Linked DNA regions of Gloeocapsopsis sp. IPPAS B-1203. The protein of the gene in region 2 interacts with the protein of the main gene of each other region in a pairwise test. Links are inferred from orthologs where the notes say so. Each region holds a gene or a part of one and is shown on either strand. Other genes may lie near its edges.

Region 1 (17,879 bases), on a different replicon or contig from region 2:
TTGATCTCTCTAATCCGGAAACTCCAGCAGTACAAATGAACCAGTAAAAATAGTTAATCCTGATACGCTATAGGGTTAACTTTGGTGTCATATTGTCAAGAGATCTTCTTTATTTTTTTTTGAACAGTGATGAGTTTTTTTTGATAAAAATCAAAATATCCTTTGCGATTTCTCGCTGAGTACAACTTTCAAGTTTGTATCACTAAATCTTTTGGAAATAGTATATAGCAATTCCCGTAAGAGTTTTGCGATTAACAAAATTGTCAGTACAATTAAAAATTGTTCAAAATAAAATGAAGTAGTTCTATGCCAATGACTAAGATAGCTCAGATGCGTTTATGTATTTTTCAGGTTTATAGGCTGAGAGTATAGTGTAGATGTTCCCTTAGAAAGAAGGCTTACTAATTGGTTAGTTAACAATAAAAAGTGAGCAAAAGTCTTTGTATCAAAGAATGCAAAGCACACATTAACACAAGCAAGAGATGTTTCAAAGATTGACTGATTGCATGACAAGATATTGCTAAAAACCCAATAAAAACATTGCTATCTTAATGCGAATTTAATGAATATAGCTTAAGAAATACATATATTAAGGCGAACGTCGCATCCAAACTGTAGGAGCTACACTTTGTGAAGAATAAACAGTCAAGCGTGAAATCTGTTATTAACTCTATTAATTACGTTCAGCAAAATCAATTGCCAAAACTTAATGTGCTGATGCATGCTCTTAGGCAATCAAGTTTGCTATTTGCTAACAGACCTCATATTATAAAGTCTATTAGGACGACTATCGAGATCAGCACTACGCTTACGCGATCATCTCAACAAAAGCAACTTACTGTGTACGAGCACCAATTAAATCCTTTAAACTTTAAGAAAAACGACACTAATCTATTACCTGATTCACTCTATTTAAGTCAATGCCAGTGGTAATTTCCTAACGTTAGAGTGAAACTTACACTCATACCGAAGAGCAATTGTAGAGTCAAAGAAGGTCAACCTATAGTAGACTCTAAGCCAAATCAGATAAAAAGTTGTTTATATAACCTTGTTCATGCCAATGGTGCTTAACAGTAAAAGAGAGCCAACTGAGAAAAGCTCACAATCTCCAGGACAGTCAGGTTACTCGCTGAGTGTCAACTCTAATAATCCCTTCAACTCTTCCGGAATTCACTTTGGGCAAAATTATGATTCCAAAGGAATGCCTGAGCATGACGACCAAATGGACGGTATTGTACCAGGTCGAGTTGCTAATATCAAAGTTATTGGAGTTGGTGGCGGCGGTGGCAATGCAGTTAACCGCATGATTGCTAGTGAGGTCAGTGGTATTGAATTCTGGTCAATCAATACAGATGCTCAAGCTTTAACAAACACCTCAGCAACTCGTCGGTTGCAAATTGGACAGAAGTTGACACGTGGACTTGGTGCAGGTGGTAATCCGGCGATCGGTCAAAAAGCAGCTGAAGAATCGCGTGAAGAAATTGCTGCGGCTTTAGAAAATGCTGATCTCGTTTTTATCACTGCGGGTATGGGTGGCGGTACAGGTACGGGTGCAGCACCAATCGTTGCAGAAGTTGCCAAAGAATTAGGTGCATTGACAGTAGGAGTCATTACTCGTCCATTTATGTTTGAAGGACGGCGACGCACCTCACAAGCTGAACAAGGTATTGAGGCACTCCAAAGTCGAGTCGATACGCTCATTGTGATCCCCAATGACAAATTGCTATCTGTGATTTCTGAGCAAACACCTGTACAAGAAGCTTTCCGGATAGCTGATGACATCCTGCGTCAAGGTGTGCAAGGAATTTCTGACATTATTACTATTCCAGGATTAGTTAACGTTGACTTTGCAGATGTCCGCGCAATTATGGCAGATGCAGGTTCAGCATTAATGGGTATTGGTATTGGTTCCGGTAAATCTCGTGCCAGAGAAGCAGCAAATACTGCGATTTCCTCTCCTCTTCTCGAATCTTCCATTGAAGGTGCTAAGGGTGTTGTTTTCAATATTACTGGCGGTCATGATTTGACTTTACATGAAGTCAATGCTGCTGCTGAAACAATATATGAAGTAGTAGACCCCAACGCCAACATTATTTTTGGTGCAGTAATTGACGAAAGGCTACAAGGTGAGATCCGAATTACAGTAATTGCTACAGGATTTACTACAGAAGCTGCTGCAGAGCCACTATCTAATGTAAAAGTTATTTCAAAGCCACAACAAGCAGCACCAACCAATTCCTCTCCTCCTGCTATTGAGATAGAAACTGTAGAAAAACCAGGTTTAGATATCCCTGAGTTTCTCCAGAGAAGACGGAATCCTCGCTCTTAGGAAAAAGCGTAGACGATTTATCGACGTCTACGCCTATAGTCTTGCTTCTATCCACCGAATAGCCTGTTCGCCTAAACGAGTACCTTCTAACCGATCAATTTCTCTGATACCCGTTGGACTTGTCACATTAACTTCGGTAAGATAACCACCAATGACATCAATTCCCACAAAATACAAACCATCTTGATGCAGTCTTCTGGCGATATCGGCACACATCTGCTGCTCTCGCTCAGTAATATCGATTTGCGCAACAGTACCACCTGCTGCCATATTATTGCGAAATTCATTACCTGAAGAAAGTCGATTGAGTGCACCAATAGGTTTACCATCCAAAAGAATAATTCTCTTATCTCCTTCTTTGGCAGCCGCTAAGTAAGTCTGCACCATCACTGGGACACTTCCTTGCAAAGTACTTAACTCAACCATTGAGTTAAAATTGCGATCGCCTGCTTCCAAATAGAGAATTCCTTCTCCAGCTTTATTTCCTAAAGGTTTAAGAATGGCTGCGCCTTGTTTTTCAACAAACTCGTAAATTGTTTGTTTATCAGAACTGACGATTGTTTCTGGAATCCATTTGGTAAATTGCAGGGCATACATCTTTTCATTTGCTGCCCTAATTCCTTGGGGATCATTGATAACAAAGGTTTTGGCAGGATCGATATAGTCTAAAATGTACGTAGCATAGAGGTAGGAAGCCGTTACAGGGGGATCGGTACGCATAAAGACCGCATCCATACTGTCTAAGGGCGCAAAAGTGCGATCGCTCAATTCAAACCAAGGAGTTTTTACTACCCATCGTCCTTGTACGAGTTCCACAGGCTTTAGCTCGACTCGTTCCAACATAGCCCAAGCTTTGCCGGCTACGACACTGAGAAGATTCGCTTGAGTTATCCAAACAGAATGACCTAATGCTTGTGCGGCTTCCATCAAGGCTACGCTAGTATCATGTCCTGGATCGAGACGTGTAATAGGATCGATAATAAAGGCAAGTTTCATAGCTTTTTTTACGCTGTTAGCAATTGATCGAGCTTGCCTTGAAGTTCCAATTCGTACAAATCGTCACAGCCACCGATATGATTGTCATTGATGAAAATCTGGGGGACAGAACGTCTATCATGGGCGCGTTTTGCCATGAGCGATCGCGCTGCCTCATCCCCATCAATTACGTATTCTGCGAATTCAACACCTTTTTCTTTGAGTAAAGCCTTGGCACGAATACAAAAAGGGCATCTACTCCAGGTGTAAATTTCAATGTTGGGATTCATAAGCTATTGAGAGAATGACAATAAGAACAAAAAACTACTAAGCAATAATTCTTAAACTTTATTTTAAACTCTGGCTGATGCGGTATGCGAAGAACGGTTGATTGAAAAGGCTTGATTTCAGAATAGAAGAGACGTTATGCAAGTTTCCTCCTCTCTACAAAATATCAATTACGAATGACAAATTCATACAGCTTTCACCTGACTCTCGACCTCTTCTAAACTACTGCAGCTCATCGGCTTCTTGATACAACTCTTGTAATGCTTGATGTTGAGTTCGTCGTGAATGCCGTCGGTATTTCGTTTCTAACTTTGGTTCGTATTGTCTTCTACCGCGCTTCGTTTTCAGCTTCAAACTTGATTCAGGATCGGCTTGTTGATCGATCTGTTCTTGATGTGCGATCGCGTCTTCGAGAAAAGCTAAATAATGCTCGTATCGCTCCCAATCACCTCGCACAGCACAATTTGGCTCATCGCGATGCAAACAATCACTAAATTGACAAGTTTGTTGGGTTAGCCGCTGTCGTGCTTCAGGAAAGAAATTGACTAACTCGTGTGGGTGATAATTCAAATCTGGTTGATTGAAACCAGGAGTATCTGCCAGTAATCCACCATCAGGTAAGGTAAAAAGTTCTACATGGCGCGTTGTATGACGTCCGCGACTAAGCTTACCAGAAACTTCACTGGTACGTAGGTTAACTGTCGGAACCAAAGCATTAATTAAACTTGATTTTCCTACACCTGAAGGTCCAGCCATTGCTGAAATTCGTAGTTTGAGAAGATTTCTAACTTCAGAAATACCATTTCCCTGACGCACACTGACGAACACAGGTTGATAGCCCCACTGTTCTAAGCGATTGTGCCATTGTTGCTGTTGTTCGATTGTCAATAAATCGCTTTTATTCAAACACAAACGAACATCCAATCCTGTAGATTCAGCTTTAACCAAAAAGCGGCTCAGTTGGTAAGGGTCTAGTGGTGGTTCTTCTAAAGCGAAAACCAAAAGAATTTGCTCAGCATTGGCAACTGGCGGACGATCTAATTGAGACTTACGTGGTAAAACACTTGCGATCGCACCTCTACCACCTGCCCAATCTGGTTCAACAATTTCCACGCGATCGCCAACCATAACTTGCTGTCCTAACTTCTTAAGTCGCGCTCGCCGCGTACATAAAAGGAGGGGTGAGGAGCGTAGGGCTTTGCCCTTCTCGGAGAGTGGGGCGAGGAGCGAGGGGTTGAGGCGAACTTGATAGTAGTTAGCTTGAACTGCTAGTACTGTACCCATTAATGGTACATCTGCCGTGCTAGTAGCTTCCTGACTCATGCAATAATCATCAAGCGTCGCCAGAGATATATTCCCGTGAGGGCAAAATTGTACTCCATGTAGAACTTCATTCCTGACATCCGATCTCTGAACCGTAAGTCTGCGCTAAGCGCGTCCTCTGACCCCTTACGCATTTGCATCACCTGGGCGTTGGACTATTAAGGCAAAGTAGCCATTACATTCAGTGATTTGTTCAACTGAATAACCTGCCATCATTAAGCTATCGGGAACCTGCTCAATGGGTTCTCCAGGGTCTAACCAAACTTCTAGTCGCGACCCTGGAGACATTTTTTCCAAGCGCAGTTTTGTCCGCACAAAGTTGAGTGGACAGGGAGTACCACGCAAATCGAGTTGTGCGTGAGGTTGAGATGCCGTTTGATTCATCGCTGGAACAGATTTCCCAAAAATCCTTCTAGACCACCTTTACCTGTGCGATCGCCCTTAATTTTAGCTAATTTTTCTAGTAATTCTCTTTCTTCAGTAGTAATCTTTGTCGGAATGTCGATCAAAATTGTAATGAGATGGTCTCCACGACTTACCGGATTACCTAGACGTGGGACACCATGATTCTCAAGAGTAATTACCGTGTTAGGTTGTGTTCCTGCTGGTACTAACAACTCTTGTGGCCCATCCACGGTGTTTACTTGTATCCGACATCCTAGGATTGCTTGGAGATAGCTAATCTTAATTTCTGATAGGACATTGATGCCTTCGCGTCGAAATTCTGCATCTTCGTTGACAAACAAATAAACGTACAAATCTCCTGGAGGACCATTACGCTGCCCTGCATCGCCTTCGCTAGAGATTCGCAACCGCGTTCCGTTATCAACTCCAGCAGGAATTGTTATTTTCAGCTTCTTTGTAACTTGTCGTACGCCGTTACCTTCACAAGCATCGCACTTTTCTTCAATCATTTGTCCTGTCCCATTACATGTAGGACAAGTCGATACTTGGGTAAAACTGCCAAAAGGTGTACGTGTCACGCGCCGTACTTGACCGGAACCACTACACGTTGAACAAGTGCGCGGTCGAGTTCCAGGCTTCGCACCTGAACCGCTACAAACTTCACATGTTTCTAAGTGCGAAATGCGGATTTCTTTTTCACCACCAAAAACGGCTTCGCGAAACTCTAGCTTGAGATCTAAGCGCAAATCGTCACCGCGTACAGGACCGCTGCGTCGAGATCGCGCTTGTTGCCCTGCACCAGAAAAACCGCTGAAGAAGCTTTCAAACAAATCGGCAAAACCGCCCATGTCACCCATGTCTTGGAATCCTCCGACTCCAACTCCACCAGCGACTCCAGCTTCACCAAAGCGATCGTAACGAGCGCGTGTTTCCGGCTCAGAAAGCACTTCGTAAGCCCGATTGATTTCTTTAAAGCGCTCTTCAGCTCCGGATTCTTTGTTCACGTCAGGGTGATACTTCCGGGCTAATCGCCGGTAGGCGCGCTTGATTTCTTCTTTGTCGGCGTCACGAGAAACACCTAAAATTTCGTAATAGTCGCGGGCCATAAAGCGCTGCTTTGCTCGAGGTTAGTAGTTATACAATTCTTAATTTTAAATTGACAATTAAGTCATTAGTCATTATTCCCATACTACAACTTTAAGAGGAACTGATAGTTGTTACTCAATTGCTTCATAATCAGCTGTGACTGTGTAATCTTCATCAAAATCAAAATTGTATTCTTCTGCAACCGTAGCATTCTCTACGGTACCTGAGTGCGATTCAAGCTTGCTTTCGCTTGGAGTGCCAACTTCTGCTGCTTGAACCGATTGGTTTTGTTCTTCGTCAACATTTTTGTAAACATCTGTACCAATTGACAGCAGGGTTTGTTGGAAGTTATTTAAGATTTGCTTGACTTCTGCTACTGAGGTAGTTTGCTCCCCAAAAACAGAACGTAGCTCTGCGGCTTTTTGACTGACTTCAAGTTTTAGGCGATCGCTGATCAAATGCTCGTTGTCTTTTAGAGTTGATTCGTAAGTGTACAGCAAATCCTCTGCTTGGTTGCGTAGAGCAATCATTTCTACACGCTTTTTGTCTTGCTCAGCGTAGATTTCTGCCTCTTGACGCATTCTTTCTATCTCGGCAGCACTTAAACCACCAGTATTTGTAATACTAATACTTTGCTCGCGCCCCGTACCTTTGTCTTGAGCTAAAACTTTGAGAATGCCATTGACATCAATTTCAAACGATACTTCAATTTGAGGTACTCCCCGAGGAGCGGGAGGAATTCCGGTTAGGAGAAACTTGCCAAGGCTTTTATTATCTTTTGCTAATGGGCGTTCTCCTTGAAGGACGTGAATTTCCACAGACGATTGACCATCAGTTGCAGTAGAAAACACTTGTGATTTACTGGTTGGAATTGTCGTATTCCGCTCAATAACTTTTGTAAAGACTTCTCCTAGCGTCTCAATTCCTAGCGAAAGTGGAGTGACATCGAGTAGCAGAACGTCTTCAACTTCGCCTCCTAACACTCCACCTTGAATAGCAGCACCTAAGGCTACTGCTTCATCTGGATTGACTGAACGTTCTGGGGCTTTGCCGTTAAAGAACTTTTGGACAGCGTTCGTTACTGCAGGAATGCGTGTTGAGCCACCAACCAGGATAATCCGGTCAATATCTGCTGGCTGTAAACTGCAATCTTTTAATGCCTGACTCATAGGTTTGATTGTCGCAGCAATCAGATGGTTCACCAAGTCTTCAAATTTAGCGCGGGTGAGTTCCATTTCTAAATGCTTTGGTCCAGTTGAATCAGCCGTGATGAACGGTAGATTAATTGTCGTAGTACCCAGGCTAGACAGTTCTATTTTGGCTTTTTCGGCTGCTTCCCGTAGTCGCTGCAGTGCCATTTTGTCTATAGCTAAGTCAATGTTTTCTTGTTCTTGGAAACAGGCAATCATCCAGCTAACAATGCAGTTATCAAAGTCGTCGCCGCCAAGTTGGTTGTTACCAGCAGTTGCTTTGACTTCAAATACGCCGTCTCCAAGTTGCAGGATAGAAACATCAAATGTCCCACCACCAAGATCGAACACGAGAATTTTTTGCTCTTGTTCTAGCTTATCCAAGCCGTAAGCTAAGGCTGCTGCTGTGGGTTCGTTGATAATGCGCAATACTTCCATTCCAGCAATCGTGCCAGCATCTTTGGTAGCTTGACGTTGGGCATCTGTAAAGTAAGCTGGCACTGTAATAACTGCTTGGACGATCGCTTCACCAAGAAGACTTTCAGCATCTTGTTTGAGCTTGCGCAAAATCATTGCCGAAATTTCCTGAGGAGTGTAGGTGCGATCGCGGATTTGGACATCAACTGTATTGTCTCGCCCTTGAATGCACTTGTAAGAAACTCGCTGGCGTTCTGCAGTAGTATCGTCCCAGCGACGCCCAATAAATCGCTTGATACTGTAAATTGTATTTTCCGCATTAGTAACGAGTTGCCGCTTAGCGAGTTGCCCAACCAGGTGATCGCTTCCCTTACCAAACCCCACAACACTAGGGGTTGTTCTTCCTCCTTCAGAATTGGCAATAACCATTGGTTGACCACCCTCTAAGATGGCAACACAACTATTCGTGGTGCCTAAGTCGATGCCAATGACTTTTCCCATGCTTTCTGGTCGTAAGTGCAATTAGAACATAGTTTGTGCCATTTCTGGGATATTTATAGCATCTAAGGCATCGAAATAAGTAAACGGGTGAAAATTGGTAACCGGTCATTGGTAATTGGATAAGAATATCTACTACCCATTACCCATTACCCACAAAGGAAGTGTATATTTTCTAATTTGCCCACCTACTTATAGGTTATTGCCAATGTGATTTGGTTTACTCAGTTAGGTTCGGTTCTGACGTTTCTCCTGGTTCGGGAGCCGCAGATACTTTCACCAAAGCATGACGTAAAACGCGATCGCCTAAGAAATATCCCCGAACTAACTCTTCTAACACTGTTCCTTCTGGATGTTCATCCGTAGGTTCACGCATTACAGCTTCATGAAAGTTCGGATCAAAAGGACTTCCTTCTGAACGCATTGCGGAAACACCCAACCGTTTTAAAGTGTCTACCATTTGCTTATAAACGCTTTGGTAGCTTTTATGAATGGTCATTTCCGCATCGGTTTGTGGCTTGATCTGCGATCGTGCCCGCTCAAAGTTGTCAACTACAGGCAATAGCTCTGTAATTGTGTCCCGCTTGATTTTCTGCTCAATTTCTTCTTTTTCTTTTTGTGTCCGCTTGCGGAAATTTTCGAAATCTGCCCCAATCCTTATGTATTGAGAGGTGCGTTCCTCCAACTGCGATTTGAGCGATTCTACCTGCGCTGTTAATTCAGCTAATTCTGGATGTCCTTGATCAACAGCAGCCGTAGCAGCGTTTTCCTCACCCGTTATTTCATCTGGTGAGCTTGCTGATACTACTTGAGCATTTACCTCGGAGTTATCATTCAAATTCATTGTTTCAGCTGAGGTGTTACTCTCTTGTTCTGAGATTTCTGTTTGTTTGTCCTCGTCAACCATTATGCACCAATCTTAGATACTCGAAACTACGTTAAATAGTTACTTGTTTCACCGTACCTTTTCTAGGATGCACTAATTACACTCTAAGTCGCAAAACCCACCACAATTTTTTAGGGGAGTAGGGGAGAGATTTGATGATTGTTGCTCTTTACTACCCTACTACCCGCCTCTCTAATTCCTTAAGCTGCATAGTAACTTTGCCAAATTTTTTGGGAATACTTGATTACGGAAACTCTCACGACTCATGTATGACTTACTCCCCCTCACAGCGGCGTGCCCTGATCGTCAAAAATGACTTTTCTCCTTTCGGCAATAAAGTGATTGAGTCGGGGTATGTCAGTAATGAACAGATGCAGCAAGCTCTGAGTGAAAGTCGTAAATCTAAAAGACCCATAACAGAAGTATTAGAGTCACTAACTGGACGTCAACTCCCACCTGACTTACTGAGGTTTTATAAAAAGCAGCAACTCTTTGAACTCAAAATTGTTTATGGCGTTGAATTTATCGATCCTCAGCTCAATCAAATTGCCCCTAATCAAGTCGCAAATTTGATCGACACGCTCATCCCGGTTGAGATTTGCCGCCGTTTTCAATTAATTCCTTTGTCTCAAAATCCTGACCCTCCTTCAGTATTAGTGGCGATGGTCGATCCCGATCATCTAGAGGCTCAAGATTATTTGAGTCGAATTCTCCGTGCCAAAGGATTGGGATTGCAACGTATGGTGATGACGCAAGAAGACTTCCAACAGTTGCTTTCCAAATACCTCGACGCACAAGTTGAACAGCAAAAACAGCGAGACATTCAAAAATCAGTTGATGTTCAATCTGAGATCGAAGGCTTAGAGGGCTTTGATTTACAAAATGCCAATGATGAAATTGAAGCAGATTTAGGTGCTGCTATTCAAAATGCTGAGGCCGCACCTGTTATTGCTTTAGTCAATAAAATTCTTGTCAAAGCCTTGCAAGAAAAAGTTTCGGATATTCACATTGAACCGCAAGAAGAACATTTACGAATTCGCTTTCGTAAAGATGGAGTTTTACGTCAAGCATTTGAGCCACTACCGAAAAAGATTGTGCCGGCTGTTGTTGCTCGATTCAAAATTATTTCAGAACTGGATATTGCTGAGCGGCGGATGCCCCAAGACGGACGTATTCGACGAGTCTTTGAAGGACGTAAAGTAGACTTTCGCGTGAGTACTTTACCAAGTCGTTATGGTGAGAAAGTTGTTTTGCGAATTTTAGATAACTCAGCGACTCAACTTGGTTTAGACAAACTGATTAGCGACGAGGAAAGTTTAGAGATTGTCCGTGAAATGGCAAGTCGTCCTTTTGGATTACTGTTAGTGACAGGACCAACAGGTTCGGGAAAATCAACAACCTTATATTCTGTCTTGGCAGAACGTAATGAGCCAGGGGTCAATATCAGCACAGCCGAAGATCCAATTGAATATTCTTTACCAGGAATTACTCAAGTCCAGGTAATTCGTGACAAAGGTATGGATTTTGCCTCAATTTTGCGGTCTTTTCTGCGGCAAGATCCTGATGTGATTCTTGTCGGTGAGACACGAGACAGAGAAACTGCTAAAACAGCAATTGAAGCGGCACTAACCGGACATTTAGTCTTAACAACACTCCATACGAATGATGCTGCAGGTGCGATCGCCCGCTTGGATGAAATGGGTGTTGAGCCTTTTATGGTATCAGGTGCGTTACTTGGTGTTGTTGCTCAGCGTTTAGTTAGACGCGTTTGTTCAGCGTGTCGCATCCCCTATTCACCTTCTTCTACAGAGTTAGCACGCTTTGGTTTAACAAGTTCGCAAGACAATGGCGTGACTTTTTACAAAGCAAAGGCTTTACAGCCTGAAGAAATTGCCACTGCCCGCAGTCAAGGCGAACTTTGTCCAGAGTGTAGCGGTGTTGGCTACAAAGGACGTTGTGGCGTGTATGAGGTGATGCGCATTAACCAACGGCTGCAAAATTTAATTACTGAAGGTGCGCCAACCGAACGCATTAAAGAAGTTGCAGTAGAAGATGGTATGAAAACCTTGCTATCTTACAGCCTTGACTTGGTACGTCGAGGGCAGACCACACTCGAAGAAGTTGAACGTGTCACATTTACTGATTCTGGCTTGGAGGCGGAACTTAAAGCGAAACGAAAGAGTTCTTTAGAATGTCAAACTTGTAGCGCGGAGCTACAACCAGAGTGGTTAGAATGTCCCTACTGCATGACGCCACGTTTTCAAGATTAAACAGCCATTAATGATTAGCAATTAGTGCCCTACTTAAACATCAGGAGATAAATTCTATGGAATATATGATTGAAGACCTCATGGAGCAAGTTGTTGCTTGTGGTGGTTCTGACTTACATATTTCAACTGGCTTACCGCCTTATATCCGCATTAGTGGCAAGCTGACTCCGACTGATTATGAACCACTTACAGCGGAGCAATGCCAGCGTTTAATTTTTACGATGTTGAATAACACGCAGCGCAAGCACTTAGAACAAAACTGGGAACTGGATTGCTCTTATGGTGTGCGAGGATTAGCTCGCTTTCGTGTCAATGTCTATAAAGATCGCGGAACTTATGCAGCTTGTTTGCGAGCACTATCTTCCCAAATTCCCAGCATGGATGCTTTGAAACTACCAGATATTGTACGGGAAATTTCCGAAAAACCTAGAGGATTAGTTCTAGTTACAGGTCCTACTGGTTCTGGTAAATCAACAACATTGGCGTCGATGATTAATAACATCAATATGACGCGCTCAGAACACATCTTAACGATTGAAGACCCGATTGAATTTGTTTATGAACCCATTCAAAGCTTAATTCACCAGCGTCAAATCGGAGAAGATACGAAAAGCTTTGCTAACGCACTACGCGCAGCATTAAGGGAAGATCCTGATGTGATCCTAGTTGGTGAAATGCGCGACCTAGAAACAATTTCGCTGGCAATTTCTGCGGCAGAAACAGGTCACTTGGTATTTGGTACATTGCATACAAGTTCGGCAGCACAAACAGTTGACCGGATGGTAGATGTGTTTTCGCCAGAACAACAACAGCAAATCCGCGTACAGTTATCAAACTCACTTGTTGCTGTATTTAGCCAAACACTTGTACCGCGTAAAAATCCTAAACCAACTGAATTTGGCAGAGTCATGGCACAGGAAATTATGATCGTGACTCCAGCGATCGCTAACTTGATTCGCGAAGGCAAAACTTCTCAAATCTACTCGGCAATTCAAACAGGCGCAAAACTAGGAATGCAAACTCTAGAAAAAGTTCTTTCTGACTTGTATAAAGCAGGAACTATCTCACTCGAAGCTGCAATGTCCAAAACTTCTAAGCCTGACGAGCTTCAACGTCTCATCGGTGGTAGTATACCTGCAGCTCATGCAACACCAGCTAAACCAGGTTTGGGTAGATCAGTACTAGTAAATTAATTTTTTGCTTTTTATTAAGTAGCTCGCGTTCTGCCAAATGAAATCTTAGATTGTGGGGTAGGCAAGATGCCTACCCATTCGCCCCTTAACCTAATCTAGACTGTCTCACATTTAAGTTAAGTTGACATAATTAGTGTATGTATAATACTCCTCCTAATACTTAAACTTCAGGAAATATTAGTTATTGCTTGTAACTTTTTATTAGGACATTTAAGGGTAACAAAGAAGTATATTAAAAATTGAGTTTAATTTTCTTATTTATACATTGCGTTGTAAATTCAAAACATATGTTTCTATTTTCTCAATTATTATTTCCTTAATTTTGAATGATTCAAGTTATAAATTATGCCTACTTACGTAGCCAGTGTTAGAGACTCTAAGGGACAAATTAGAAAAGAGAAAATCACTGCAAAATCTCCAAGTGAAGCTCGTTCTAGTTTAAGAAATCAAGGATTATTTATTCAAGAAATCAAACAATCTTCAGAATTCGATTTAAGCAAAATTGATCTGCAGCAATTAACATTATTTTTATCAAAAGTTTCTGTTAAAGATAAAGCAGTATTTTCTCGACAATTTTCTGCTCTAGTAAATGCAGGAGTAGCAATTGTTAGGAGCTTAAGTGTATTAGCAGAGCAGTGTTCTAACCCTAAACTTAAAAAAGCTTTACTAGAAATTAGCTCAGATGTACAACAAGGTGTCAACCTTTCAGAAGCAATGCGTAAGCATCCTGATTGCTTTGATAACTTGTATGTCAGCATGGTTCAAGCTGGCGAAGTAGGAGGTGTTTTAGATGAAGTTCTTAATCGCTTATCCAAGTTACTGGAGGATATAGCTCGACTACAAAATCAAATTAAATCAGCATTAGCTTACCCTGTTGTTGTAGGTTTACTAGCACTTGCAATCTTTATTGGAATGACTGTTTTCTTAATTCCTATTTTTGCTAACATCTTTCAAGATTTAGGAACAGAATTACCAGTATTGACACAATTCATGTTAAGTATTAGCGGATTTATCCAAGGTTTTTGGTGGATGATTCCTATCATAATTGTTGCTCTCGGCTTTGCTTACCGTAATTACTACAAAACTCGAGTTGGTAGAGAAACAATTGACCGCTTTTCTTTAAAAATGCCTTTGTTCGGCGATCTAATTCAAAAGTCAGCTGTAGCACGCTTTAGCAGAACCTTTGGTGCTTTGACTCGTTCTGGCGTTCCTATTTTAACCGCTTTAGAAATTGTGAGAGATACAGCTGGAAACCAAGTTATTGCTAATGCAGTAGATGCATCTCGACAAGATATTCAACAAGGGGGAATGATCAGTATTGCATTGCAAAAAGAACGAGTATTTCCACCAATGGCAATTCAAATGATTAGTATTGGCGAGGAAACAGGAGAACTTGACCAAATGCTGATGAAAGTCGCTGATTTCTATGAAGATGAAGTTGAGCAAGCAGTCAAGGCGCTCACAAGTATTCTAGAACCTATAATGATTGTTGTTCTTGGTGGTATGGTAGGGTTAATTTTGCTTTCTATGTACTTACCTATGTTTAAGGTATTTGAGAGTTTGGGTTAAAACTAAGTAGTTGGACATAATAGGTATCGGCAGTGAGAAGTAGACAGTAGATATTTGTACCAATTACCCATTACCAATTATCAATTACCAGCATTTAAGTTATGAGTGTAAAAAACGTTCAATACCAAATTTGCTTAGCAGAGTATGCAAATACTGCTGGTGCGATCGCACTACTGAAGCAATATCGCCTCTATTTAGAAATGCTTCCTAGCTTGCGACGTGCGCATGAAAGTTTAATCGCGATTCCTTTACCTATTGTACGATTGCGTCAAAGGTCAGTTGTTATGGCTGAACGCAGCGACATCACACAAACTGCGATCCAACTTCCGTGTGATGTCGCGATTTTAATGTGCGACCCTGAATGGAAGATTAAAACTGGAGTTGAAATTATGGTCTTCATTCATCGCCCACACGAAGACTTTTCTGATTTCCTCAAGCGCTGGCGACAAACGCAGGTTTTACTTGATCAAGATTACGAATGGATTCTACCCTCTTCTTATCAACATATGTTAAATGAAGGAGCTAATATTCATCCTCTATTCGTTATTTTTGATGAAACACCGGAACGTATTAAAAAAGGTTTACAAGGAGCAAGTTTACCATTCATGACTGAAACCCTACCTATAGGAATAGAGCAAGACTCAGTAGAACGTATATCTTCATAAAGCTCCCCAGTTTAACGCTGAAGACTAAGAAATACGAAGTGAAGAAATAAACAAAAAAGTATTTAATAAAAATGTATTTTTTACTTAACAAGGTAAATAATAACCCGTATAAATCACTGAATTAATGATTTATTTTATTGAGCAGCAAAGAGGAAACTTAAGCCGTCTGGAGAAATAATACATGTATATAGACTTGCAGGAGATACTTGTCTTCAATATAAATAAATCTCTATGTTAATTAATTAAAACTTTTGCTATTCATAAATAATAATAATTTTGCGGATTTTTCATAAACTCACCTAATCTTACTTTTTAAAACTTATTTTACAAATCAATAAGTTAGCTAGATTTAAATACACACTTTCTTTTACTTTTTCACATTGTTAATCCTGAGACAAGAACTTAAATTACTAAGCAGTAAAAGGTTTCGTTAGCAAAATACAGTTAATAACCTGCTACTTAACAAAAAACTTTTGTTAGCAAAATGTTTTACTTCAAGTAAACATGCTAGAAATTCAAGAATTTATTACTAGCGATTATTAGGTTTCTTTTCAGGAGGATTTAATAATGCCAGAAGTTTTGGATTTAGATCTTAGCCATGCCCAAAAACCAATAGAATTTACTCTGCCACATCTTCGTACTACTCGTCCTACCACCTTTCTTTTGCGAGATCAGCTGCCAGCACAGGTACTGGCTACGGAAGCACCAACACTTGGCTGGGATACTGTGTTTGCGGTTAGGCTACCAGACGTCAACTCGGCGTTAATGAAGTCAGATAAGTATCCCAAAACATTCGAGATCACAGTCGATCCATCAGAAAATTACTCAATTCAGGGTACTTTTGGTTCTTGGCAGGTTGCCCGTGGGGGTGATGGCAAAATCGTATATCTGTCGATTCCCATTCCTACTGGAACCATGACATCTGGAACAAAAAGTTATCCGCTAGACGGTTCACAAGTCTATATCTCGGTAAATCTGAAGTACGTACCACAGAAGCAAGGCTCGAACGCACTCAAAGCGAGTGACAGTGACGTTGAAGTAGACGATTTGGTGGTAAACCCAGAGGCGCGTAGCGAAGAAGATCCAGCTGTTGTGATTCAAAATCTCAAGTTTGCGCAGAATCCGCCCAGCACATTTATTAAATCACTGATGATTGGTGCGCTACTGGAGTGGTTTAATGCGAACCTCATACAGTTTGCTTACGTTTTTTCCACGGTAAATCTCAATGAACGCGCAGATCAAGAACAGTTTCAATGGTTGAAACCAACTTATACTAGCTATGGCTACTCCGATGGTGCTACGGATGAAAAAAGCTACTTCGGCGTGCTGAATATGACTGACGACCGGAGTCCGGAAGGGTTGGAAAACCATTTGCCTCCAGCAGCAATTCCTGAAGAAGCACGGGCATCTTTTTCAATTGCTATGGAGCGTTTTTTAGAAAAAATGGTTTTACCAGGTCTTCCTAAAGGTTTCCCCAATGCATCCGACACCGATTTTACTTTAGCGAACAACAACACAGTGATTCAGAACACCAGAACGGTCATAGCAGACAAAATCAAGGTTGGGTTAATCTGGTACACGCCAGAAATTGAAACCTTTGAGCTGCAGGTTGTTGGTAATGAAATCCAAATTCACACGATCACGAAGGTCAATATCTCACCAGGCATCGATACTTTTGTTGATAACACGAGCTACCAAGAGATTATTGTCGTCAACAAGCCGGATGGATCGCAGACATTAGATTTCAAACAAACTAGAGACCCAAGGACAAATCACTGGGTAAAAACAGCGACTTGGGTAACTGTGACTGAAATTATTATCAGTGTGGCAGGCACGATCGCACTTGGTGTCGCGGGTACGGTGATCAAAGGTATAGCCAGAACTATTGTTGCAGTAGTCATCATTGCTCTAGTAGCTGGATTCGCAGCAGCAACACCTGCTCTGATTGCTGCGGTTGCTGGTGGTGAGGCTGGAGAGAAATTACCTTCAATTGATTTATTAGTGTTAAACTCGACCGCTCCTATTAAGTGGCCTGGCGCCTCTGAGTTTAAGCTCACCTCGGCGGGGTTGAATGGCTCGTTCCAGATGGGTGGCGATCCTGGTTTCACAATCTAAGCTCCAATACATTTCGCTCCGGCTTCCTTTTTTCTGAGGAGGTTGGAGTGAATTTCCCTAAAGGATATACCGTGTCAGCTTTTGGAGATGGCTATGCAAACCTTTGGTTGGGATACAGTTTTTATCGTGAGTATCAGTCGAATTAATGCGGCGTTGGCAGCAAACAGTACTACGCTTGTTATGTCCTTCGATGCTGCGCTCGATTCAGCTCCACCGGTTTCTGCAAATGGGAAGTTCAACACTTGGGAGATTGTTCCTGGTGGAGACGGCAAATTATTGTATCTGAAGCTACCCATTCACGAGGGGCTTTTGATTGTGGGAGAAGAAGATACAGCCCGAGAAATTTCTTTGGCAGGTGTTGCGGTAGTGATGTCACTTGAGTTAACGTTGTTGCCCAGTTACTCTGGGCTAGATCGCGGTTCAGGTCTGCAAGAGTTGAAGTTTTTGATTGATAAAGTGGGTTATGAGCAGATTCCCCCCGCTCCTGGTCTGATCACGCCTGTAACAGTCATAGACCCATCGGGGAGACTCAGTGTGGCTGACAAGGCGCTGCTTTCAAGCTTGCTCGCTAATTTTCTCGTCGAGAATGCGAACCAGATCAGTTATGTATTCGCCACAATCAATCTAGTGCCACCACATTCAAATAGCTGGCTTGCTCCTGTCTCATCAG
Region 2 (11,534 bases):
AATCATAGATCTCACGCGCGAAAATGTGTATGAAGCCTGCGAAGTTGTTGAAGTAAAAGTTGCAGGATATGAAGTACTTGGTGGTTTATTAGAAGAGTTTGTTAATGCTGTTACTAATAATAGTTTATCGAAAAGCTATTTAACTAAAAAACTCTTACCTAATTTTAAGGATACTGATGAAGACCTTTATCGAAAGATTTTGCAAGTAACAGATTATATTTCTGGAATGACAGATTCATACGCAGTTTCTCTATTCAAGAAAATTAAAGGAATTTCTTTACCACGTGGTGGAAGGTAGCTATACTAATTCGTAATTTGTAATTGATGAGTTTATGTATAGCCGTAGGTTTGAACTTACTAGGTAGGTTTTGCGTTACTCAAAACTCCCAGTCTCCTTATCTCTGCTTATTCTTGTAGTTCTCTAATCCGTTCTTGAGCATCTTGATAGTATTCTGGCTTTTTTTGTTCTTGATAGAGGTTAGCGGCTTGCTGAAAATCTTGTAGTGCTTGCTGATTATTGCCTATAGCACTGTAAGAAAGTGCCCGATTGTAGTAGGCTTCAGCATAGCTAGAGTTAAGTTGTAAAGCTTGATTGAAATCTACGATCGCCATTTGGTGATCTGCCATATTGTAATAGGCAATACCCCGATTGAAATGGGCATCGGCATCTTGAGGATTCAACTGCAATACTCGATTGTAGTCTGCGATCGCACCTTGATTATCACCACCACGCCGCCGCACATTACCTCGATTGTAGTAGATTCCAGGTCGCTCAGGCTCAAGCTCAATTGCCTGGTTAAAATCAGTCATAGCACTGAGTTCGTCTCCCATTGCAAAACGCAGAATACCGCGACTGTTGTAGGCTGAAGCAAACTTGGGATTCAGTTCAATTGCACGATCATAGTCGGCGATCGCGGCTTTGTTGTTTCCTAGTCTGTCGTAAGCAAGACCGCGATTGTAGTATGTGGTAGCATTGTCTGGAGCAAGTTTGATTGCTTGATTGTAATCGGCGATCGCACCTTGACGATCTCCTAAGTCATCGCGGGCATTACCTCGGTTTTCATAAGCAGCTGCGTTGTTAGGATCGAGACGAATCACTTCTGTAAAACTGGCGATCGCGCCTTTAAAATCGCCTTGATTGTATCTGTTTACACCTTCATCGTATTGTTCTTGAAGGTTACTTGCAGGACTTGCAGGAGTAGCTTGTGGTGTTTGAGCACTGACAATAGCAGGCGTACTACCAAGAACATGAACAATGCTTAAGATAGTAACAGTAGTTAAAATACGGTTCATAGCGTTACGTGATTATTGGACTAGACGCTGAGTTTTTGTGTCAACTTACACTTTTAACTTGTTCAACTAATCCTAGTGATAACTTACCAATGTGGTAACTTGGTATGTAACTATTACGTAGCTAGATGCCGAATTGTTTCCACAATACTTTAAAACTTAACTATTTGAGTTGACTATATATCTTACTGTTATCTGACTCCTCACAAGCGTTAATAACTTCTTGCCTTGCCCAGCGATCGGCACTCACAATGTCTTCTAGGGATGGATTTATCTGATGATCAGATGCGTGGCGATCGCATACCCGTTCAATACACCGAGGAATATCTAAAAAGCGAATCTTCTCTTCTAAAAACAACGCCACAGCTTGTTCGTTTGCGGCATTAAGAACCGCAGGCATCGAACCACCTGCTTTACCCGCTGCATAGGCAAGTTGCATACAAGGATACTTTTTGTGATCGGGTGCTCTAAAAGTTAAATCGCCAGCTTTCACTAGATCCAACTGTTCCCAGTTGGTATAGATACGTTCAGGATACGATAAAGCATACAACAATGGTAAGCGCATATCAGCCCAACCCAACTGTGCTAACACAGAAGTATCTTGCAGTTCAATGAGTGAGTGAATGATACTTTGAGGATGGATGACAATCTCGATGCGATCGTAGTCAAGAGCAAAAAGATAATGCGCCTCGATGACTTCTAGTCCTTTATTCATCAACGTAGCTGAATCTATTGTAATTTTTTTACCCATTGACCAATTGGGATGTTTCAAGGCGTCTGTAACTTGGACGTCTACTAACTTTTCTACAGGTAAATCGCGGAAAGCACCACCAGAAGCTGTGAGTAAAATGCGCCGCAAACCTCCGTTTGGTACACCTTGGAGGCATTGAAAAATTGCCGAATGCTCTGAATCTGCTGGTAGTAACTTCACATTGTATTTTTCAATCAAAGGAAGCACAACAGGCGCGCCAGCAATCAACGTTTCTTTATTAGCTAAAGCAATATCTTTACCTGCTTCAATCGCTGCAATTGTTGGTAGTAAACCAGCACAACCAACAATACCCGTAACAACCGTTTCGGCATTGCCATAACGCGCAACTTCCACCACTCCAGCTTCACCCGCCAGTAAAATAGGTTGTGGATCGAGATCTGCGATCGCCTCTTTGAGTTGGGGTAATTTATCTTCAGCGCAAATCGCGGCGATACTTGGTTGAAACTGTCGAATTTGAGCAGCAAGCATTTCTACATTGCGCCCAGCCGCTAAACCCACAATCTGAAATTGATCGGGGTACTGAGCCACAATATCGAGGGTTTGCGTACCGATAGAGCCGGTAGAGCCAAGAAGAGTAATCGCTTTCACAACAATTTAAGAATCAGCAGTATCTCCAATATAAGATTCTAAGGGGACAAGATGATGTAGACACAACGCGATGATACCTTGATACCTCAAATCGCAAGCTGTAACAGTGTTGTAAATAAACAATAAATTGGGTTTGGGTGGCGATTGCCAAATTTTTTCGTTCTGCTTATTTGAGTTAGTTCTGTCGGTATTCAACACATGCATCAAGTTTGCTGTTGATATTGCATTAAACTTCTTGCAAAGTACTTAAACTGTCATGTTGAGCCAAGCGAAACATCTCGCGAGATTCTGCGCTATATGGCATTCGGCTGAGAATGACATTCATAATTTTTTGACTTTTGCAATTCTATCATTCAGAAGCAGAAATGTTGCGATCGCGCTTACCATCGATTCTCAATACCATTAAATAAAATATTTGCAAGTTACCTAGATTACAGTTTATTTAATTTCTGTCAAGAATTCTGTAAATTTGCCTGTAAGAGATCTATACTTAGAAGTAGCTGCAGCAGCGCCAACATGACATTAGCGTGCGGTTGGACGAAATCACATAAAGGAGATTTATTCTCATGGCACAAGAAACCGCTGCCCGATTTTTTAAAGCTGTACAACAAGATCACGCCTTACAAGAGAAACTCAAAGCAACATCAGATCCCGAAGCCTTTATCAAGATTGCAGCACAGCGAGGCTATAATTTCAGTCTGCAAGACTTAGATCAAGCAATCAGCAAGTTGTCTCCAGAAGAAGTTGCCGCAGTTATTAACCCAGGTGTTTCCCCTCGACGACATATAGTTCCAAGATAAGCCTACGTGAGAAATTGAGCTGTGAGGTTTCGAGTGCGTCGATCCTAAATTGTGCAAGTTTTAAGATTAGAAGCTACATCTGCAAATTACAAATTAAAATGCGTTACTAATCCCATCCGTGATAGGAGTGGGATTTTATTTTTGCTCTTTCTATAGTCAGAAGCACTTAAATGATTCTTGAATTTAATAATGCGCTAGCTAATGACAATGAACAATGAGCAATCCCAAGGAAATGTTCATAACTCAAATAGAAATAATACGGACCTTCTTGCTTCGCAGATTGGATTAACTTAATGCAATCTACATAATTGAATAACTTTGCTTTACTAAATCTTCAAAATAACTGTATTTAATGCAAATTGGATGAGTTTTGTATGAGTTATGTATGGGTTTTATGTAGAAGAGATATTTCTCAGTGAAAATGACTAGAATTATTTTTGTGATTTATATTCTTTGAATATAAAGAAAATCAAAAAAATTGTAACAAACAAGGTTTTGTAAATAATTTAGGGCGGAGAGTGTGAATCGAAAATTAAGTATTTTTTCTCACAAAGCCAATAGAGAAGGACGCCATAGTTCTCAGTTGCTGATAATAGTATCAGGCTTAAAAACACTTAAAAATCAGTTCTCAGTAAGAAAAGTATTTAGTTATGTTGCAGTAGCATTAATGGTTGCGATCGCAGTACTCGCAGGACACACAGTATCTGCGCAATTAGTTCCTGACGGACCTTCGCAGCCGTTAACATCCCTCAAGACTGTACCAATTCCTGAACCAGCAAACTTAGGAGAATTTGTCAGCGATCGCGCCGCAGCTATCCGCTTAGGCAAAGCATTATTCTGGGATATGCAAATTGGCAGTGATGGTATTCAAGCATGTGCAACTTGCCACTTTCATGCTGGAACTGATACCAGAGCCAAAAATCAACTAAGTCCAGGATTACTACGTGTTAATGCTGATGGTAGTCCCAATCCCGATCAAACTTTTAGTGTAGGAAGTGGACCTAACTATACGCTCAAACCTGGAGACTTCCCCTTTCACAAGCTTACCGATCCTAACAATCGTTCTTCAGCAGTGCTAGCAGACAGTAATGATGTTGCAGGTTCGCAAGGCGTACCGCTAACTAAGTTCAACAATACGACTCCTGGTAATGCAGAGGATGACGTTACGGTACAACCCGACACCGTATTTCATGTCAATGGCACCAACGTTCGCCAGGTAACAGAGCGCAACACGCCTAGCACAGTTAACGCGGTATTCAACTTCCGTAACTTTTGGGATGGTAGAGCACAAGATGAATTTAATGGTGTTAATCCATTCGGTTCGCGAGATCCTGATGCGCGAGTTATCAAGGCATCTACACCAGCAGTACTGCCAAAAGAAGTCAAAATCAGTCTAAACAATGCCTCATTAGCTTCGCAAGCAGTAGGACCACCGCTAAGTTCGGTTGAAGAATCTGCAACAGGTCGGATCTTCCCTGATATTGGCAACAAACTCGGTCGAGTTAAACGTCGGTTACTTCCTAGAGAGACAGGTAAGAAATTACGTGCGTTGCGACCACTCGGCAAGCAGCTAGTTGCGGCTGACGATAGCGTACTTGGTGGTTTCAGTCGAGGAAGATTACCTGGGTTAAAAACAAACTACACGGCAATGATTAAGGCAGCATTTAAGCCTGAATGGTGGAGATCGGCTTATCTGATCAATGTTGATCCCAACACTGGAAACCGTAGTTTTGTGCGTAGAAAAGCTAACCAAATCGCAGATGCAGATGGAATTGTCGATCCTGATCAATTACCAAATCAGCAATATACGCTCTTAGACTACAACTTCTCGCTGTTCATGGGACTGGCAATTCAAATGTACGAGTCTACGCTCGTCTCAAATAATGCACCAATTGACCGATACCTTGAAGGCAATACAGGTGCTTTAACAACTGCACAAGTACGTGGTAAAGAGCTATTTGAAGGTAGGGCTAAATGCATTAACTGTCATGGTGGTGCAGAATTTACCAATGCATCTGTGAGAAATGTACGCAAAGAAAGACTCGAACTCATGGAAATGGGTAGCGGACAACCTGCAGTTTATGACAATGGTTTCTATAACATTGGCGTACGACCAACGCAAGAAGACTTAGGAGTAGGAGGAAAAGACCCCTCTGGCAATCCACTGTCTGAAACACGGCTGGCACAGCAAGGGAAATTTAACGCCTTGTTGGGCGAAAATCCTAATATCACAGTTGATGCAGGCGATCGCGTAGCAGTAGATGGTGCTTTCAAAACTCCAGGACTACGCAATATCGAACTCACCGCGCCTTACTTCCATAACGGCGGGCAATTAACCCTACGTCAAGTGATCGATTTTTACAATCGCGGTGGAGATTTCCACGAGCAGAATATCAACAACTTAGATCCAGATATCGAAAATCTGAACTTAAGTGAACAAGATAAAAATGACTTAGTAGAATTTCTCAAAGCCCTAACTGATGAACGCGTGCGTTCTGATAAAGCGCCCTTCGATCACCCACAACTGCTTATTCCTAACGGACATCCAGGAGATACTACATCTGTTACCAATAATGGTAAAGGTCACGCCACTGATGGCACGCTGTTGGAACTTCCCGCAGTAGGTCGTAATGGCGGTCGTGTGAGAGCCAATTTCTTGTCTTGAACTAAAGCTATTAGCTGTTAGCAATGAGCAATTAGCAATTAGCGCTAATTGCTTTTTTATTATGTCTTGCTACTCCACAATTTCATTGACAGGAAAGCGATCTAATAGTTGCATTGCCCGATATGCATTGCGCTGTAAAGCTTCTGATAAATAAGGAATGTGAGGTATTTGCGAAAGTAGATCTAAGGTTCGACGCAACAACCGCACGACATCGCCCTCATCCAAACTTGTATTTGCACAAAGTTCTAACCACTCTACTCCCAACGCCCACTGTTCAACTAATGCCACCAAATCATATTCCAACCAAATTGGAAATGCTACATTGTAACGGCGTTGCAATTGAAACAACTGACGGCGAGTAGAACGCAATCCGGCAAGTGCTTCTTCAACTTCAGAAGATAAAACATAGCGTACCCAACTATCTGGGCGAGTATTTTCGGTGACGAGTGCTGCTACGGCTGCTGCAAGGTGGTGTGGATCGAGTTGATCGAATTCACCACTGACTAAAGCAAGTCCTAACCATAATTCATTATCACCGCGAATCGCTGCTGCGACTTGTCCTAAATGCGTTGGCACTAACTCATTCAAGCAACCAAACCGCTGCAAAATTTCAATCAGATGTAAAAATTCTTCCCAGTGGTGCTGAGATAATTGACCTAACTCTTCTTGCCGTTCGGCAATTTCTGCTTGCAACTGCAAACTCTTGTTGCGACGCTTGAGAATCGTTGCTGGGGTGTCAGATTTGTGCAAAGGATGGGCTTGTAGTTGAGCTTCTAAAGCAGCAACTTTTGCTTGCTGTGCCAAAACTTCGGGGGCAATATTGAGTTCTGCTGTCTCAGGAATTGCGAGTGCGATCGCCGCAGTTTCTTGATTTCCCCGACGCGATTGTCCTGGCTTCAATGGCATTTCGACTGGTGGTAACAGATCGCTCGCAATTTCCAATCGCGGTAACTCTGCATAGAGATCGACAACATCGCTAGTCATCACCACATACCAGCGATTATCCTGTCCCAAACAAATTAAATACGGTGCTTGACCCGAACCTGGTGACTTGGCAACTAAAACAGCCGGAATTGGTGTTGCAGTTGGTACGTGTTTTCCGCGAAGACTCAATAATGTTCCTGACACGGCAAAGCTTAATGTTAAACCCAATTGCTCTACCCGTGCTTCTTGGGCTTGCTCGTGAAGTGTCTTTAAAAGTTGACGTTCTACTTTAATGCGTTGGCGTAATTTCTCATACTTGGCAAGCTGTTCCATATCTATAGACTGCAACTGTGCCTCAATTTGAGCGACTTGCCCTTGCAGATGTGCCAAAGATTCGTAGTGCGGTTGCAAATATAGCGTTGCTAAATACTGCCCAAAGCTGCGTTCTACAAGTTCTTTGGCTTCCTCTAAAGTATGAGTTTGCAATAAGTTCAACACCATACCGTAGCTTGGCGTAAACTGGCTCACAAGTGGATCTGGTTGCGCTGTAGCAAGATAGGCAGCTTCTTTCGCACCTTCAAACGGTGTTTGTAATGTGACAACATGACCAAGTTTATCCATCCCGCGACGTCCAGCACGCCCTGCCATTTGGAGAAATTCAGAAGGATTCAGTAGTCGGTGTCCGCGATCTGTGCGTTTGGAAAGTGTCGAAATAACAGTTGTTCGTGCAGGCATATTAATTCCTGCTGCTAGCGTTTCGGTTGCAAAAACAACTTTAATAAGTCCCTGTTGAAACAGTTCTTCGACTAGCCCTTTCCAAGTTGGTAATATCCCAGCATGGTGTGCCGCAATCCCGCGATAAAGAGGTTCAATTTGTCCAGCGCGTCCGGCTTCGGGGTTCCGTGCTAGAAATTCATCAATTTGTTGCTGTAGTTGTGCGGCTTCTGCTGAGTTGACAAGCGATAAATTTCCGATATTTGCGACAGCTTGGTCACATCCCCGACGGCTGAAGATAAAATAAATTGCCGGTAGCATATCCTTTGCTGCTAATCGCGAAATGGTAAATTCTAAACTAGGGGCTTCAAGACGCGCTCCATTGCGGCGTCCACCTTTGGCATAAGCATTACTACTTCCTGGCTTAGGCTTCAAACGTGGATTGATTTTAGATTTGTTATTGTCAAGCAGTGGAAATAATCCTTTAGGATTGCAAAAGTAAAATTCTAAAGGAACTGGGCGAAATTCTGAGTAAATAAGTTCAGTAGGACCGTGAACTTGATTGATCCAATCTGTGAGCTGTTGACTATTGGCAATTGTTGCTGACAGTGCAACTAATTGGACTTCTGAGGGGCAATAAATAATTGATTCTTCCCAAACAGTACCCCGCTGGCGATCGTTCATGTAATGACATTCATCCAGCACAACGGCTTCAACATCAACTAAAGAAGTTCCTACTTCACCTATAGGTGTTCCGTAAAGCATGTTACGGAAGATTTCGGTCGTCATCACCAAAATCGGTGCGTCGCGGTTAATTGAGGCATCTCCTGTGAGTAGCCCTACCATGTCAGCACCAAAGCGATCGCGAAAGTCACGCAGTTTTTGATTAGAAAGTGCTTTGAGGGGTGTAGTATAAAAAACTCGTTTGCCTCGGCTTAATGCCCGATAAATCGCGTATTCTCCAATTAATGTTTTTCCTGAACCTGTCGGCGCACACACCACAACCGAGTGACCAGCATTTAATGCTCGAATTGCCGCCAACTGGAAATCATCGAGTTCAAACGGAAATATCTCTTTTAAATTTAGTTCAGAAAACAGTTGCAAATTCACTCAATTGAGGTTAGTTAACTTGAAGACAAGCAGCTTGATTACCTTAAATTATAGACTTTAAAATGATTTCCTAATTTTTTGTCTAATCTCTAGTTCCCAACTCCTGCGATCGCACTGCTGCGGCTTTGACTGCGGCAATTAATCCGGCGCGGAATCCAGCACGTTCTAACTCGGTGACGCCGGCGATTGTTGTTCCACCTGGACTTGTGACTCGATCTTTAAGTTCGGCAGGGTGCATTTGAGTTTCTTGCAACAATTGTACTGTCCCACGCACAGTTTGCAGAGCGAGTTGAGTGGCGATCGCTCTTGGTAAGCCTGCTGCAACACCACCATCAGATAGTGCTTCTATTAATAATGCAACATAGGCAGGTCCTGAGCCTGACAACCCTGTCACCGCATCCATTAATGTTTCGGGAACTTCTACGACTTCTCCCACCGCAGTAAATAGCTGCTGGGCAATTTGCTTGTCGCGATCGCCTGCTTGCGCACCCAAAGAAATCGCTGTCATTCCAGCGCCGACTGTTGCTGGAGTATTAGGCATCGCTCTAATAATTGGAACTTGAGGAAAAGCCTTTTCTAATTGCGATAGAGACACTCCTGCTAAGATAGAAATAACAAGTGGTGTAGATTTTGTGAGTGGAGATACCAATTCAGCCGCCACTGCTGTAAATACTTGCGGTTTGATTGCTAAAAGCAGTACCGAAGCTTGAGTGACAACATAGTTGTCATCTGTAACTGAAACTCCGTATTGATTTGCTAAATAGTCGCGTCGTGCTGGTGATTTCTCGCCAACGATAATCTCTGTTGGTTGATATATTTTCTGAGAAACCAAGCGGGATAATAGCGCTTCTCCCATTACCCCGCCGCCAATAATCCCAAACTTAACAGACAATTGAACAATCCTTGTGTCTAGAACAGTACTAGCAACAAATGAAGCGTGTAATTAGCTATCAGCTAAACCACATGAATCTAGATGCTGCATAGCAATGGAGCGAGATGATTAAGACCTTATAGAGGCTTAGAACCATAATTACAAATAATTTTGACTTTTGACCTCTGAACCGTAGGTCTGCGCGAAGCGCGTCCCCTGACTCCTGCTATATGCCTTAACTAGACTGCGCAATTCGAGTAGAATCTGCTGACCAGGCTTGGCTGTGAACTGTTGTGCGTTCTGTCCGCACCTGAGTTTGAGGAACTTCTTGTACGACTCCTGACTGAGTTGTTACTTGTACGCAAATAGGAGTGAACAGAAAAATACTGTCGCCAACACGTTCTTGATGACCATCGATTGCGTAAGTTCCACCAGCGACAAAATCAACAGCACGTTGAGCCAGATCGGGGTCCATCATTGTGAGGTTGAGCACAACAGATTTACGCTCGCGCAAGGCTTGAATTGCCTGTGGCATTTCTTCAAACGAGCGGGGTTCCATCACAACAACTTCATACGTCCGATTTCCAGCCTCATGCATTCCAATTACATTATTCATCGAAGCTGCTCCTACTTCGGAATTAGGTTCTAAGGTAATTCTTTCGCGTACGCGCCGCCGTTGGCGTAAATCTTCTTCTATTGGCTGTGAATGTTCAGGTGGATAAGTATGGCGATAGCCATCCTCTTCGACAACTTCATAAATATCGTTGTCTTCTGCATATGGATCGTTCAAACCAACAAAGTCTTTGATTGTCTTGATAAATTTGCTCACTGTTGCACTCTCCCTGTCTATTCACACATATTAGTTAACTGGGAAAACATATTTTAATCAAGTAGGAATGCGATCGCATGATAGGCTGCGCTATTTCATACTTTTTTTCTCAAGCCATACTCCTGCATGAGGTTTGATTTAGGGGCTTTTCTGCTGGCAGGTTTCCTTGAAAATACAAAGTCACCTCAATTGAGAAAAGCGCTTTGACAACATTGGAGACCTTCAAGTTTGACAAGCTTTAAACCGATAGGTATCAAAAACTCAACTTGTAGCCTTCAATATCAAAATTACACAATGCTCTGGTTCATACTATCTTTTTTCTCTGTACTTCAACCGAGATATTACTGAATTTTTCGGAGTTTTCAGTTAGAAATGAATGTTGTATCCTTACCAGTTGTTTTCTGATGCTGTCGCCTGTGGCGGTGTTGGTCTTTCGCCGAACAGAATACGACCTAGTCTCACCATTGTGGCGCCAGCTTGCACTGCTAGGGAATAGTCGTGAGACATTCCCATAGAAAGCTGCTGCATGTGCAGGTTAGACCAATGTTGCTCTTGAATGTTACTCGCAAGATCGCGAGTTTGGTTGAAAAAATTAAGAATTTCTACATCATTTAATCCCAGCGGTGGAATTGTCATCAAACCTTGAAGATCTAAGCGATCGCATTGGTTAAGTGCTGGTAGGTCGTTAAGGAGTTCTGGTACAGTCCAGCCTGTTTTATTTGGATCGCTTTGCAATTTCACCTGAAGGCAAATTTTGGGCTTGCATGACGCCTGTGTTGCCAGTTGATTTAAACGTTGTGCCAACTTTAAGCTATCAACCGAATGAATCCACTCAAACAGTTCTAAAGCTTTTTTAGCTTTGTTTGTTTGTAACCGCCCAATCATGTGCCAGGTGATATCCGTTAAGTCATGTAATTGTGCCTGCTTACTTGCAGCTTCTTGAACGCGGCTTTCACCAAAATCGCGCACTC

What was found.
Region 1: the proteins of CSQ79_RS13670 (region 2) and ftsZ interact in binary tests that used the Bacillus subtilis proteins (3 or more experiments, as listed by UniProt). The link is inferred for Gloeocapsopsis sp. IPPAS B-1203 from one-to-one orthologs.

Annotation. Positions count from the first base shown.
Region 1 is NZ_PEIG01000001.1:289,546-307,424, forward strand. Bases 206-3,194 are described here. They hold ftsZ (cell division protein FtsZ), read left to right. Parts: upstream 206-1,060; coding sequence 1,061-2,329; downstream 2,330-3,194. Other genes in these bases: gshB (glutathione synthase), read right to left, coding at 2,363-3,194. Also shown: CSQ79_RS01400 (cell division protein FtsQ/DivIB), read left to right, coding at 1-47; more of gshB, read right to left, coding at 3,195-3,325; grxC (glutaredoxin 3), read right to left, coding at 3,334-3,594; small ribosomal subunit biogenesis GTPase RsgA, read right to left, coding at 3,815-4,915; CSQ79_RS01425 (sulfurtransferase TusA family protein), read right to left, coding at 5,042-5,299; molecular chaperone DnaJ, read right to left, coding at 5,296-6,426; molecular chaperone DnaK, read right to left, coding at 6,538-8,514; nucleotide exchange factor GrpE, read right to left, coding at 8,732-9,418; CSQ79_RS01445 (GspE/PulE family protein), read left to right, coding at 9,667-11,667; CSQ79_RS01450 (type IV pilus twitching motility protein PilT), read left to right, coding at 11,724-12,860; CSQ79_RS01455 (type II secretion system F family protein), read left to right, coding at 13,206-14,429; CSQ79_RS01460 (hypothetical protein), read left to right, coding at 14,531-15,094; CSQ79_RS01465 (TULIP family P47-like protein), read left to right, coding at 15,662-17,209; CSQ79_RS01470 (TULIP family P47-like protein), read left to right, coding at 17,297-17,879. UniProt on the Bacillus subtilis protein: Essential cell division protein that forms a contractile ring structure (Z ring) at the future cell division site. The regulation of the ring assembly controls the timing and the location of cell division.
Region 2 is NZ_PEIG01000006.1:382,176-393,709, forward strand. What follows is about bases 8,767-11,534. They hold CSQ79_RS13670 (cell division protein SepF), read right to left. Parts: upstream 10,564-11,534; coding sequence 9,970-10,563; downstream 8,767-9,969. Other genes in these bases: CSQ79_RS13660 (DEAD/DEAH box helicase), read right to left, coding at 8,767-8,863; proC (pyrroline-5-carboxylate reductase), read right to left, coding at 8,946-9,755; CSQ79_RS13675 (YggS family pyridoxal phosphate-dependent enzyme), read right to left, coding at 10,951-11,534. In the rest of the region: CSQ79_RS13630 (deoxyguanosinetriphosphate triphosphohydrolase), read left to right, coding at 1-298; CSQ79_RS13635 (tetratricopeptide repeat protein), read right to left, coding at 406-1,293; dxr (1-deoxy-D-xylulose-5-phosphate reductoisomerase), read right to left, coding at 1,454-2,650; CSQ79_RS13650 (Nif11-like leader peptide family natural product precursor), read left to right, coding at 3,217-3,450; CSQ79_RS13655 (cytochrome-c peroxidase), read left to right, coding at 3,971-6,115; more of CSQ79_RS13660, read right to left, coding at 6,185-8,766. UniProt on the Bacillus subtilis protein: Cell division protein that is part of the divisome complex and is recruited early to the Z-ring. Probably stimulates Z-ring formation, perhaps through the cross-linking of FtsZ protofilaments. Its function overlaps with FtsA.